3 regions of the Streptomyces sp. NBC_00057 genome follow, and region 2 is predicted to be linked to each of the others. Evidence: riboswitches for the same ligand, from Rfam matches in the RefSeq annotation. Region 2 holds a riboswitch; each other region holds the start of a gene.
The links. A riboswitch is a leader RNA that binds a small molecule or an ion and turns the genes downstream of it on or off. The one in region 2 is predicted to bind cyclic di-AMP.
Positions count from the first base shown of each region.

Region 1: linked by a shared signal. The riboswitch ahead of OG953_RS17135 (NlpC/P60 family protein) and the one ahead of OG953_RS04570 (transglycosylase SLT domain-containing protein) in region 2 are both predicted to bind cyclic di-AMP.
Region 3: linked by a shared signal. The riboswitch ahead of OG953_RS36520 (C40 family peptidase) and the one ahead of OG953_RS04570 (transglycosylase SLT domain-containing protein) in region 2 are both predicted to bind cyclic di-AMP.

Region 1 is NZ_CP108256.1:3,708,577-3,711,844, forward strand. It holds gene pcrA (DNA helicase PcrA) at 1-941, opposite strand, end outside; cyclic di-AMP (ydaO/yuaA leader) riboswitch at 1,199-1,364, shown strand; gene OG953_RS17135 (NlpC/P60 family protein) at 1,363-2,520, shown strand; gene OG953_RS17140 (hypothetical protein) at 2,602-2,955, opposite strand.
Region 2 is NZ_CP108256.1:924,494-927,761, forward strand. It holds gene OG953_RS04565 (DUF2461 family protein) at 1-179, shown strand, start outside; gene OG953_RS04570 (transglycosylase SLT domain-containing protein) at 318-1,064, opposite strand; cyclic di-AMP (ydaO/yuaA leader) riboswitch at 1,069-1,255, opposite strand; partial or broken gene OG953_RS04575 (ATP-binding cassette domain-containing protein) at 1,968-2,582, shown strand; partial or broken gene OG953_RS04580 (ATP-binding cassette domain-containing protein) at 3,063-3,268, shown strand, end outside.
Region 3 is NZ_CP108256.1:7,728,961-7,732,228, forward strand. It holds gene OG953_RS36510 (LysR family transcriptional regulator) at 1-621, opposite strand, end outside; gene OG953_RS36515 (LysE family translocator) at 694-1,329, shown strand; gene OG953_RS36520 (C40 family peptidase) at 1,413-1,886, opposite strand; cyclic di-AMP (ydaO/yuaA leader) riboswitch at 1,890-2,062, opposite strand; gene OG953_RS36525 (hypothetical protein) at 2,511-2,819, opposite strand; gene OG953_RS36530 (ATP-dependent Clp protease proteolytic subunit) at 2,827-3,268, opposite strand, start outside.

The DNA of each region.
Region 1 (3,268 bases), 2.8 Mb from region 2:
CCGACGACGCACAGCTCGGCGGGGGCGTCGCCCTCGCCGGCCGGGCCGACCAGTTCGCGCACGAGGGTGTACTGGGCGTGGTTGGTGTCCTGGTACTCGTCGACCAGGACGTGCCGGAAGCGGCGGCGGTAGTGCTCGGCGACGTCGGGGAAGGCCTGGAGCAGATGGACCGTCGTCATGATGATGTCGTCGAAGTCCAGCGCGTTGGCCTCGCGCAGCCGGGACTGGTACATCGCGTAGGCCTGGGCGAGGGTCTTCTCGAAGCCGTCCGCGGCCTGGCCGGCGAAGGTCTCCTCGTCGATCAGCTCGTTCTTCAGGTTGGAGACCTTGGCCGTGAACGCCTTCGGCGGGAAGCGCTTCGGGTCGAGGTCGAGATCGCGGCAGACCAGGGCCATCAGGCGCTTGGAGTCGGCGGCGTCGTAGATCGAGAACGACGAGGTGAAGCCGAGCTTCTTCGACTCGCGGCGCAGGATGCGTACGCACGCGCTGTGGAAGGTCATGACCCACATGGCGTTGGCGCGCGGTCCGACGAGTTGCTCGACGCGCTCCTTCATCTCGCCCGCGGCCTTGTTGGTGAAGGTGATCGCCAGGATCTGGCCGGGGTGCACCCCGCGCTCGGCGAGGAGGTGGGCGATCCGGTGGGTCAGCACCCGGGTCTTTCCGGAGCCCGCCCCGGCGACGATGAGCAGCGGGGAGCCCGCGTGGACCACGGCGGCGCGCTGCTCGGTGTTCAGCCCGTCGAGGAGCGCCGCGGAGTCGATGACGGGGCGGGGCGCGCCGTCGCGGTAGTACGCATCCCTGGGCGGCGGGTGCCCGTCGAATACGCCCGCGAAGAGGTCCTCCGGCACCGCTTCGGGTGCGGAGTCCTCGGGGGGCGGCGGGGGCTCTTCCTCCGAGTGCTGGAGGCCGGCCAGGAAGCTGTCGTCAAAGAGGCTGCTCATCGCTTGTCGAGTCTAGGCCGCCGCAACGACACACGACGGCCGCATGGCGAACCACACCCGACGGTCGGGCACACAAAGGCAGCGGCCACCCACTCCGTGTAAGGGAATTCGGGCCCTCGTCGGCCCTGGCCGCCCCACTTCATCGAGGTCACGAAAACGTATCGGGCATATCGAACATCGACCTTCACAGCAGCACCACGGGTTGGCTAGCGTGCTCGACCGGGCGGCCCGTACCCCCTGAGGCGAACCACGCCGAGCGGGCGCCCGCGCCGAATCCGGCCTGCCCTCGCGGGAGTTCGGAACCGGGGACCCACACGCAGCACCGGGGTGAATCGGTCCTTATCCCCCACTCGGACCGTAGGGCAGCCTTCCGTTCCGCCCGAACCCGACAGCTAACCCGGTAGGCGGTCCACGGAAGGAGATGCCGGCCTTGGCGTCGCATCGCAAACCGCGCACCCGGGTGCGCACCACCACACCGGCCGTAGGGCTCACCACGGCGGCACTGGCGTCCGTGACGCTGCTCTCCACACAGAGCGCCACGGCCGCCCCCGCCCCGAAGCCCAGCATCGAGGACGTACAGAAGAAGGTCGACGACCTCTACCGGCAGGCGGGCACCGCGACCCAGCAGTACAACCGGGCGAAGGAAGCCTCCGCCACCCAGCGCGCCAAGGTCAACGCCCTGCTGGAGGACGTGGCCAAGCGCACCGACAAGCTCAACGACGCCCGCAGGACGCTCGGCGCCTACGCGGCCGCGCAGTACCGCACCGGCTCCATCGCGCCGAGCACCACCTTCTTCCTGGCCGACGACCCGCAGTCGTACTTCGACCAGAACCAGCTGATGAACCGGATGACCGGTCAGCAGCAGAAGGCAGTCACGGACTTCCGTACGCAGCAGGCCAAGGCGTCGAAGAAGCGTGCCGAAGCGGTGCAGAGCCTGGAGACGCTGACCTCGACACAGACCACGCTGCGCACCAGCAAGCAGAACGTCCAGAAGAAGCTGGGCGAGGCGCGCGCGATGCTGTCGAAGCTGACCGCCGAGGAGAAGGCGCGGCTCGCGGCACTGGAGCGCAAGAAGGAGGCGGAGGCCAAGCGCAAGGCGGAGGAACTGGCGCGGCAGCAGGCCGCCGCCGAGGCGGAGGCGGACCGCAAGGCCGCGGAAGCCGCGAAGAAAGCGGAATCCGGCAGCGGTACGGGCACGGGCACCGGAACCGGCTCGGACAGCGGCGCCACCACCAAGGCGGAGAAGGCTCTCGCCTTCGCCGCGGCCCAGATCGGCAAGCCGTACGTATGGGGCGCGACGGGCCCGTCCTCGTACGACTGCTCCGGGCTCACCCAGGCCGCCTGGAAGGCCGCGGGTGTCGACCTCCCGCGCACCACCTGGGACCAGGTGGAGACGGGCACCCGGATCGCGACGGCCGATCTGCAGCCGGGCGACCTCGTCTTCTTCTACGACGACATCAGCCACGTCGGCATCTACAAGGGCGACGGAATGATGATCCACGCGCCGAAGCCGGGGGCGAATGTGCGCGAGGAGTCGATCTACTACATGCCGATCTACGGCAGCGTGCGGCCGTCGTAGCGGCTCACGCCCTTGCGCCTTCAGCTGCCGGACGGGCTCGAATTCCACGCCCGTCCGGCAGCGTGGGCGGCGCGGGCCGGCTCAGGTCCAGAGCGTGGCGATGAAGATGTTGGCGAGCGTCAGCCCACCCACCGCCGCGAAGGCGCCCTTGTCGACCTTCTCCTCGTCCCGCTTGACGTAGACGAGCGCGAGGATCACGACCAGGAGCAGCAGCTTGACCCCGATCTTGATGTTGTTCACGTGGTGGCCGTCGGCCTCATTGAGCCCGACCAGCGCGACACCGGTGACCAGCATCGTCAGTGCGCCGTGCAGCATCGCCGGGACGAACCGGGCCGCGCCCGCGCCCATCGCCTTCATCTGGGTCAGGAAACCGCCCAGCAGGGAGGCGATGCCGATGATGTGCAGGGCGACGAAGACATGTATGAGTACGTCCATGGGTCCGCAGCCTAGCCCCGGCCATATCACCACTCCACAGGCGGGTACGGCTTCCTACCGATTCACTCACGTCTGCACCAATTGCCTGACTTTGATGTAATTTTCCGATCACTTGGCGACAGCGCCGCGCCAAATTCGGGCAATAGGCGTCATTACGACTCTTCCCCCTGCCCCGGGTTTAGCGTCCCTACCCAGGTGACCCGCTTCACCGCCGCTCCGCACCCGGACGGCGAACCGGTCACCCCGCCGAGAGATCCGGCGGCGGGCCGCTCCCCCTGTTGGTGACCCGCCGCCGGACCTCGGACGGGCCCGC
Region 2 (3,268 bases):
GTGCCGACCTGCTCCGGTACCGCTCGGTCTCCGCTGCCCGTCCCCTCGGCGGGGACTGTGCACAGCACACGCCGGCATTGGTCGACGCCGTGCTCCGAGCGGCAAAGGAGTTGGAACCCCTGCTCTCCTGGCTCGCCGGCCACGTGACCGTTCCCGGTTCCCGCCGGTGCGGCGTCTAGGGTCGCCTCCGCACATGCTGTCCACGCGGGTGAACGGCCGAAAGGCGTTCCCTGACCGGCGGGTGCGGTCCCTTCCGAGGGGCCTGTTCGACCCCTCGTCACCCGTCGGTAATGAACCGCCATCGGCGCTGCTGTGCGTCAGTAGGCCCCGAACACGTTGTCGATGGAGCCGTACTTGTCGGCGGCGTAGTTGCACGCTGCGGTGATGTTGGCGACCGGGTCGTAGCTGTCCATCGACGTACCGGGCACGTGGTAGGCACGGAACGTCGGGTCGATGATCTGAAGGAGGCCCTTGGACGGCGTGCCCTTGACGGCGTTCGAGTCCCAATTGTTGATGGCCAGGGGGTTGCCGGAGGACTCGCGCAGGACGTTGCGGTGGATTCCGTCGTAGCTGCCGGGGATGCTGTGCTTGGCCATGACGGCCAGCGACTCCTTGATCCAGCCGTCCAGATCGTTCGTGTACGTCGCGGCCGGTGCGGCAGTGGCAGTGGCAGTGGCAGAAGTCTTGGACTCGGCCTGGGCGCCGATCGTCAGCTTCATGCCCGCGCGAATCTCTGCGGGGTTGTCGCCGACGATCTCTCGATTGTCCTCGTACAGCTTCTGCCAGCCACCGCTGAGCGAATGCCCCCGCGCGATCTTGGAAAGGGTATCGCCCGCGATCACGGAATAGATGGTGGGCGCGGCCTCCTGGGCGGTCTTTTCTTTGTCGGCGGCGACGGTCGACGCCGCAGCCTTTTCGGCGGTGACGGACTGCGCCGGGGCGGCCGAGGCGAAGCCGGCACCGACCAGCGGAAGCACGAGAGCGGCTCCGCTCGTGGTCGCGACGATGAGACCGCGGGTCAGCGAAGTGGACTTACGACGAAGGTGGTTACCCGTTGCGGACATAGCGAATTCCTCTCCGTCGCCTACGAGGTGAGCTGTCGGGTTCAGACTGGAGATGTCTGGCCGCACGCGAATGCGGGCTTCACCCCGAGCCGTTCCGGATACCGGATCGGCGGCTTACCTGGGTCCCCCGCTCCTGCCGTACATGAGTGGTCGGATTGCCGGACGGCGGCAGGATTCGGCGTTCCATCCGGATTGACGGTGACCGTAGGCGAGAAACAGCGAAAGGAACAAGCCCATATTTTTGGATCACAATTCATTTGCAAGATCGAATCGGGGAATTGACAGTAATCCGCCTCACACCGCGAAGCCAAATTTCCTCGCACAGAAGGGAACCGGGCAGCGCGCCACAGCGTGTTGAACTCTGAACGTGACTCACGCCACGGAGTTCTCAAAAGGGGCAATTCGGTCAGCCTCCAAAGGTCGCAACTCTTACCAAATGCCTCTTTGTTGACTAAGGGATCACTTACATGCAAATCACCCACACCGGGATATTTGCATGGCGATCCGGATGCCTCTCGGGCCGATCGCACCCGACAGGGCTCCATGACCTCCGGCCTCCCGGCCGAGCGGCCCGCGGGCCGCTCGTCGCAGTCCCCCACACGACATCGAGGCTTTGCCTTTCGCCCTCCGGGTCGCTATCGTTCCCAACGGCTCTGTTGTCTCCGATAGAGGTGGACGTTGCGCATCTGAGGTTCGCGATCATCGCGCCGTACGGCTTCAGCCGTACGCCTGTCACGCAGTAGCAGTGTTCAGTCCTGCCCGTGACCCCGCGTGGATGCGACCTCGGTGCATGAGCCGTCCCTCGATCTTTCGGACCGCCGCACCTCCCTCTCGGTTCGGTCGCTGCGTGGTGCTCGCATACGAAGCCCCCCATTCACCGCGCTTGCGACTGCGAGGATCACCATGGCGACACCCACCGCCCCCAGCGCCTCTCTGACCTGCTCCGCCCTGTCCTTCCAGTGGCCGGACGGCACATCCGTCTTCGACGGGCTCTCCCTCAGCATCGGCCGCGGCCGCACCGGTCTCGTCGGGGCCAACGGCGCGGGCAAGTCGACACTTCTGCGACTACTGGCCGGCCAACTGCGCCCCTCCCAGGGCTCGGTGACCGTCGGTGGCAGCCTCGCCCATCTCCCTCAGAACATCACCCTCGACACGACGCTGCGGGTGGACGAGGCCCTGGGCATCGCCGGGCGGCGCAATGCGCTGCGCGCCATCGAAGCCGGGGATGTGGACGAGAAACACTTCGAGACGATCGGCGACGACTGGGACGTCGAGGAACGAGCCCTCGCGACACTGGGGTCACTCGGACTGGGCGATGTCGAACTGGACCGCACCGTGGGCCAGATGTCCGGCGGGGAGACCGTCCTGCTGCGCCTGGCCGCACTGCTGCTGGAGCATCCCGACGTTCTCCTGCTGGACGAACCGACCAACAACCTCGATGTGTTCGCTCGCCGCAGGCTCTACGAAGCCGTCGACTCCTGGCGCTCCGGTGTCCTGGTCGTGGTGAGCCACGACCTCGAACTGCTGGAGCGCGTGGACCGCATCGCCGAACTGCGCTCCGGATCCGTGAACTGGTACGGAGGCGGCTGGTCCGCCTACGAAGAAGCCCTGGCCACCGAACAGGAAGCAGCCGGACGGACGTTGCGGGCCGCCGAGGCCGACGTACGCCGACAGAAGCGCGAGCTGGAGGAGACCCATGTGAAGTTGGCGCGCCGTCAGCGGCATGGCAGGAAGATCGAGGCCGAGCGGCGGCTCCCGAAGATCCTCGCCGGCGCGCGGAAGCGGTCCGCGCAGGAGTCGGCGGGCAAGCTTCGCGGCCTCCAGGAGGACCGGCTGAGTGAGGCGCGCGAGCGCCGCGAGGAGGCCGCGGACGCCGTCCGTGACGATGCCGAGATCCGGGTGAGCCTTCCCCACACCGCCGTTCCCACCGGCCGCACCGTGCTGACCCTGCACGAACTGCGTCCCCGGTTCGGCAGGCTGCATGAGGGCAACCTCCATGTGCACGGTCCCGAACGGATCGCGCTCGTCGGGCGCAACGGCTCCGGCAAGACGACACTGCTGCGCACCCTCACCGGCGAGCTGGCTCCGCTGTCCGGCGAGGCCAGGACGTTCGTACCGCTGCGGTTCCTTCCACAGCGGCTGGATGTGCTGGACGAGGAGCTGAGCGTCGCGGCGAACGTCGCCCGCATGGCTCCCGGGGTCAC
Region 3 (3,268 bases), 6.8 Mb from region 2:
TGGATGCGTCGGCGCGCTGCTGATCAGAGGCCGCCCCGCAAGTTCCGTCACCGGCAGTCTCCCGGTGGCCTCGGACAGCATCTGCCCGACCGCCGTGATCAGGACCAGTTCCTCGACCAGCAGCGGTTCGGCGAATACCCCGGAGGGCCAGGCCGCTGCGGCAGCCGGCTCGTACACATGGGTCAGCGCGAGATCGACCTCGCCCGCGGCCACCGCCGCGACCCCGTCCGGCGGCTCGTACTCGGTGACCGCCAGCTCCACATCCGGGTGGGCGCGACGGAAGGCGCTCAACACCGGCGGCAACAGATGGATGCCCGCAGTGGTGAACGTGCCGACCCGGAGGCGTCCGCCGGAGAGTCCGGAGAGACGGGCCAGTTCGTGGCGGGCCAGGTCCATCTCGTCGAGGATCCGACGTGCGCGTCCGACCAGCAGCTCACCGGCGGCCGTGAGGCGGGCCCCTCGGTGGTGGCGCACCAGCAGTGCGGCGCCCGCCTCCCGCTCCAACTTGGCGATCTGCTGGGAGAGCGCGGGCGCGGTGTAGCCGAGTCGGGCGGCGGCCCGGGTGATCGATCCGGCCTCCGTTACTGCCACCAGCGCCGCGAGCCGTGTCGGGTCGTACATTAAGCGTTCCTTTTGGCAGACCCAGAAGATTGCAAGTACACGCTAAAGGCTCTGCCGGGCCAGGGTGGATCCATGGACGCACAATTGATCGCCTTCATCGGGGTCGCCGCCGGCATGGTCGCGCTGCCGGGCGTGGACTTCACCGTCGTCGTACGCAACGCGCTCGCCTCCCGGTCAACGGGGGTGGCGACCGCGCTGGGTGTTGCCGGTGGACTCCTCGTGCACACCGCGCTGGCCGTCGCCGGGCTTGCCGCTGTGCTGGTGACGATGCCCGTCCTGTTCCGCACCGTTCAGCTGCTCGGCGGGGCCTACGTCCTCTACCTCGGCATCAGCGCCCTGTACGCGGCACGGCGCCGCACCACGGGCAGGGCGGGGGAAGCCGAGGGCGAACCAGCGGGCCAGGGAACCGTAGGCGCGCTGCGCCAGGGCTTCCTCACCAACGCCCTGAATCCCAAGGCGCCGGTGCTCTTCCTGAGCCTGCTGCCGCAGTTCGTTCCCGACGGGCAGCCGCCGCTCCCGAGAACCTTGCTGCTCGCAATGATCGTGGTGCTGCTTGCGCTGATCTGGTTCACCGCGGTCGCCCTCCTGGTGGACCGGCTGGGCCGATGGCTGCGTCGGCCGCGTACCGCCCGCGCCATCGAGGGCGGCAGCGGCGCGGCGCTCACCGGTCTGGGGCTGGTGCTGGTGTCCGGCCCCTTGCTGCACTGAGTAACGAGCGGGTCGGCGGCGGGGACCAGGGCCTGTCCGGCGGATCACGGCCGGGGGCGCGGGCCTGATCCGCCGGACAGGCATCAGCGGACCCGCCCGTAATAGACGCCCTTCGTCCAGATCTTCTCCAGCCGGACCACTGCGCCGGTCCTCGGCGAGTGCCAGATCCTGCCCTTACCGGCGTAGATCCCCACGTGGTAGATGCTGCGGCCGTAATGGAAGAAGACCAGGTCGCCGCGTTGCCTGTGCGAGGCCGAGATATGGCGGGTCTTGTTGTACTGCTGCTGGGCCGTGCGCGGGAGCTTCTTGCCCGCCTTCTTGAACGAATAGACCGTCAGACCCGAGCAGTCGAAGCGGTTGGGGCCGGTGGCCCCCCACCCGTACGGCGATCCCTTCTTCGACGCGGCGATGTTGAGTGCCTTCATCGAGAGGGTCGCTGCCCGGGCTTGCGGCGTGGCGCCCGGGGCAAGCATGGTGCCGCCGACGGCGGCCAGTGTCAGAACCGAGGCCGTGCCGGCCCGGGCGAGCAGAGACGGGACATGAACCTGCGCAGTCATGCGCAACCCTTCGTCAGCCGCCTGTGAAGGGTGACCTGTCGGGTTCGGGCTGGCGAAGTTGCCCGGCCGCGCTCGGCGGCTTCACCCCGAGGGTCGACCGATGTTCCGGTCGACCCGTTGTGCTCGGGTCCTCCACTCCTGCCGATCCACTTCTGTCGACCAGGCATCCGGACGGCGGCAGGACTCGGCGTCCGCCCGGACCGCCCCGCCGCGGTGGCGGGGGCTTGTCGTCCCAGGGATCTTGACGCACCGACTGCCGGATTTCCGAAAGGAAACGACGATATGTGAGTCTCCTCGCGGATGATCCGTTCGAGTGGGGCTGATGATTTCGAAGACCGCGCCGGTCACTCGGACCGGTCTCGTACCAGGGACGGAATGACGGATTCCGCTCGCTGCCCTCGCAAAAAAACGCAAGTTGAGATGTCGCTCGCGAGGGGGAATCCCTACGCCGAACGAGCTAGGAATTTCGATTTGCCTGCCGGGCGTGTCGTGCAGGGGAGTTGAGCGAAGTCCGTCGGGGTCGGGGTCGGGGTCGGGGTCGGAGTGAGCTGAGCAAACCCCGTCGGAGGTGAAGGCAGGGGGAGTTGGCCGGACCCGGCCGCGGCCGGAGGCGAAGTTGGCTGATCAACTCGCCTGAGCGGGGGGTACGGTGACGCGTCCCGCCCGCCGTTCCCCGTCCAGCACGCGCAGCGCCCGCGCCAAGGTGGCGGCGTGGATCTGCGCCTCGCCGCGCTCATGCATCAATGCGAGGGCGTCCCGCAGCGCACCCGCCCGTGAGGCCAGTGCCTGTGCGGCGCGCAGTGCGGCGTAGGTGTCGCTGCCGCGGGCCGGGTTGATCCGGCCCAGTTGGTCCAGGACTTCGAGATAGCAGTCGATGAACTCCCCCTCGGCGCACGTCAGTGCGGGGAGCGGCGGCAACTCCGGTGGATGCACAGGGTGTTCACCTCGCGCTGTGCGGCGGGAGTGACGACTTCCGGTTCTCCGTGATGTGGTCCACCAGACCGTACGCCTTGGCGCCCGCCGCGTCGAGGATGAGGTCGCGCTCGATGTCGGTGGCGATCTGCCCTGTGCTGCGGCCCGTGTGACGGGCCAACAGTGTGGTGATCATTTCGCGGACCCGCTCCAATTCCTGTGCCTCGATCTGCAGATCGGACGGCTGGCCCTGAACCGGCTCGGTGAGCTCGGGCTGCTGCACGACGACTCTGGCGCCGGGCAATGCGTGCCGCCGGCCGGGAGCGCCCGCGGCGAGCAGTGCGGACGCGCAGGAACCGGCCTGGCCGAGGCAGTAGGTCTCCACCTCGCAGGCGAGGTACTGCATCGTGTCGTAGATCGCGGACATGGCTCCGAACGAGCCGCCGGGGGAGTTGATGTAGAGCGAGATG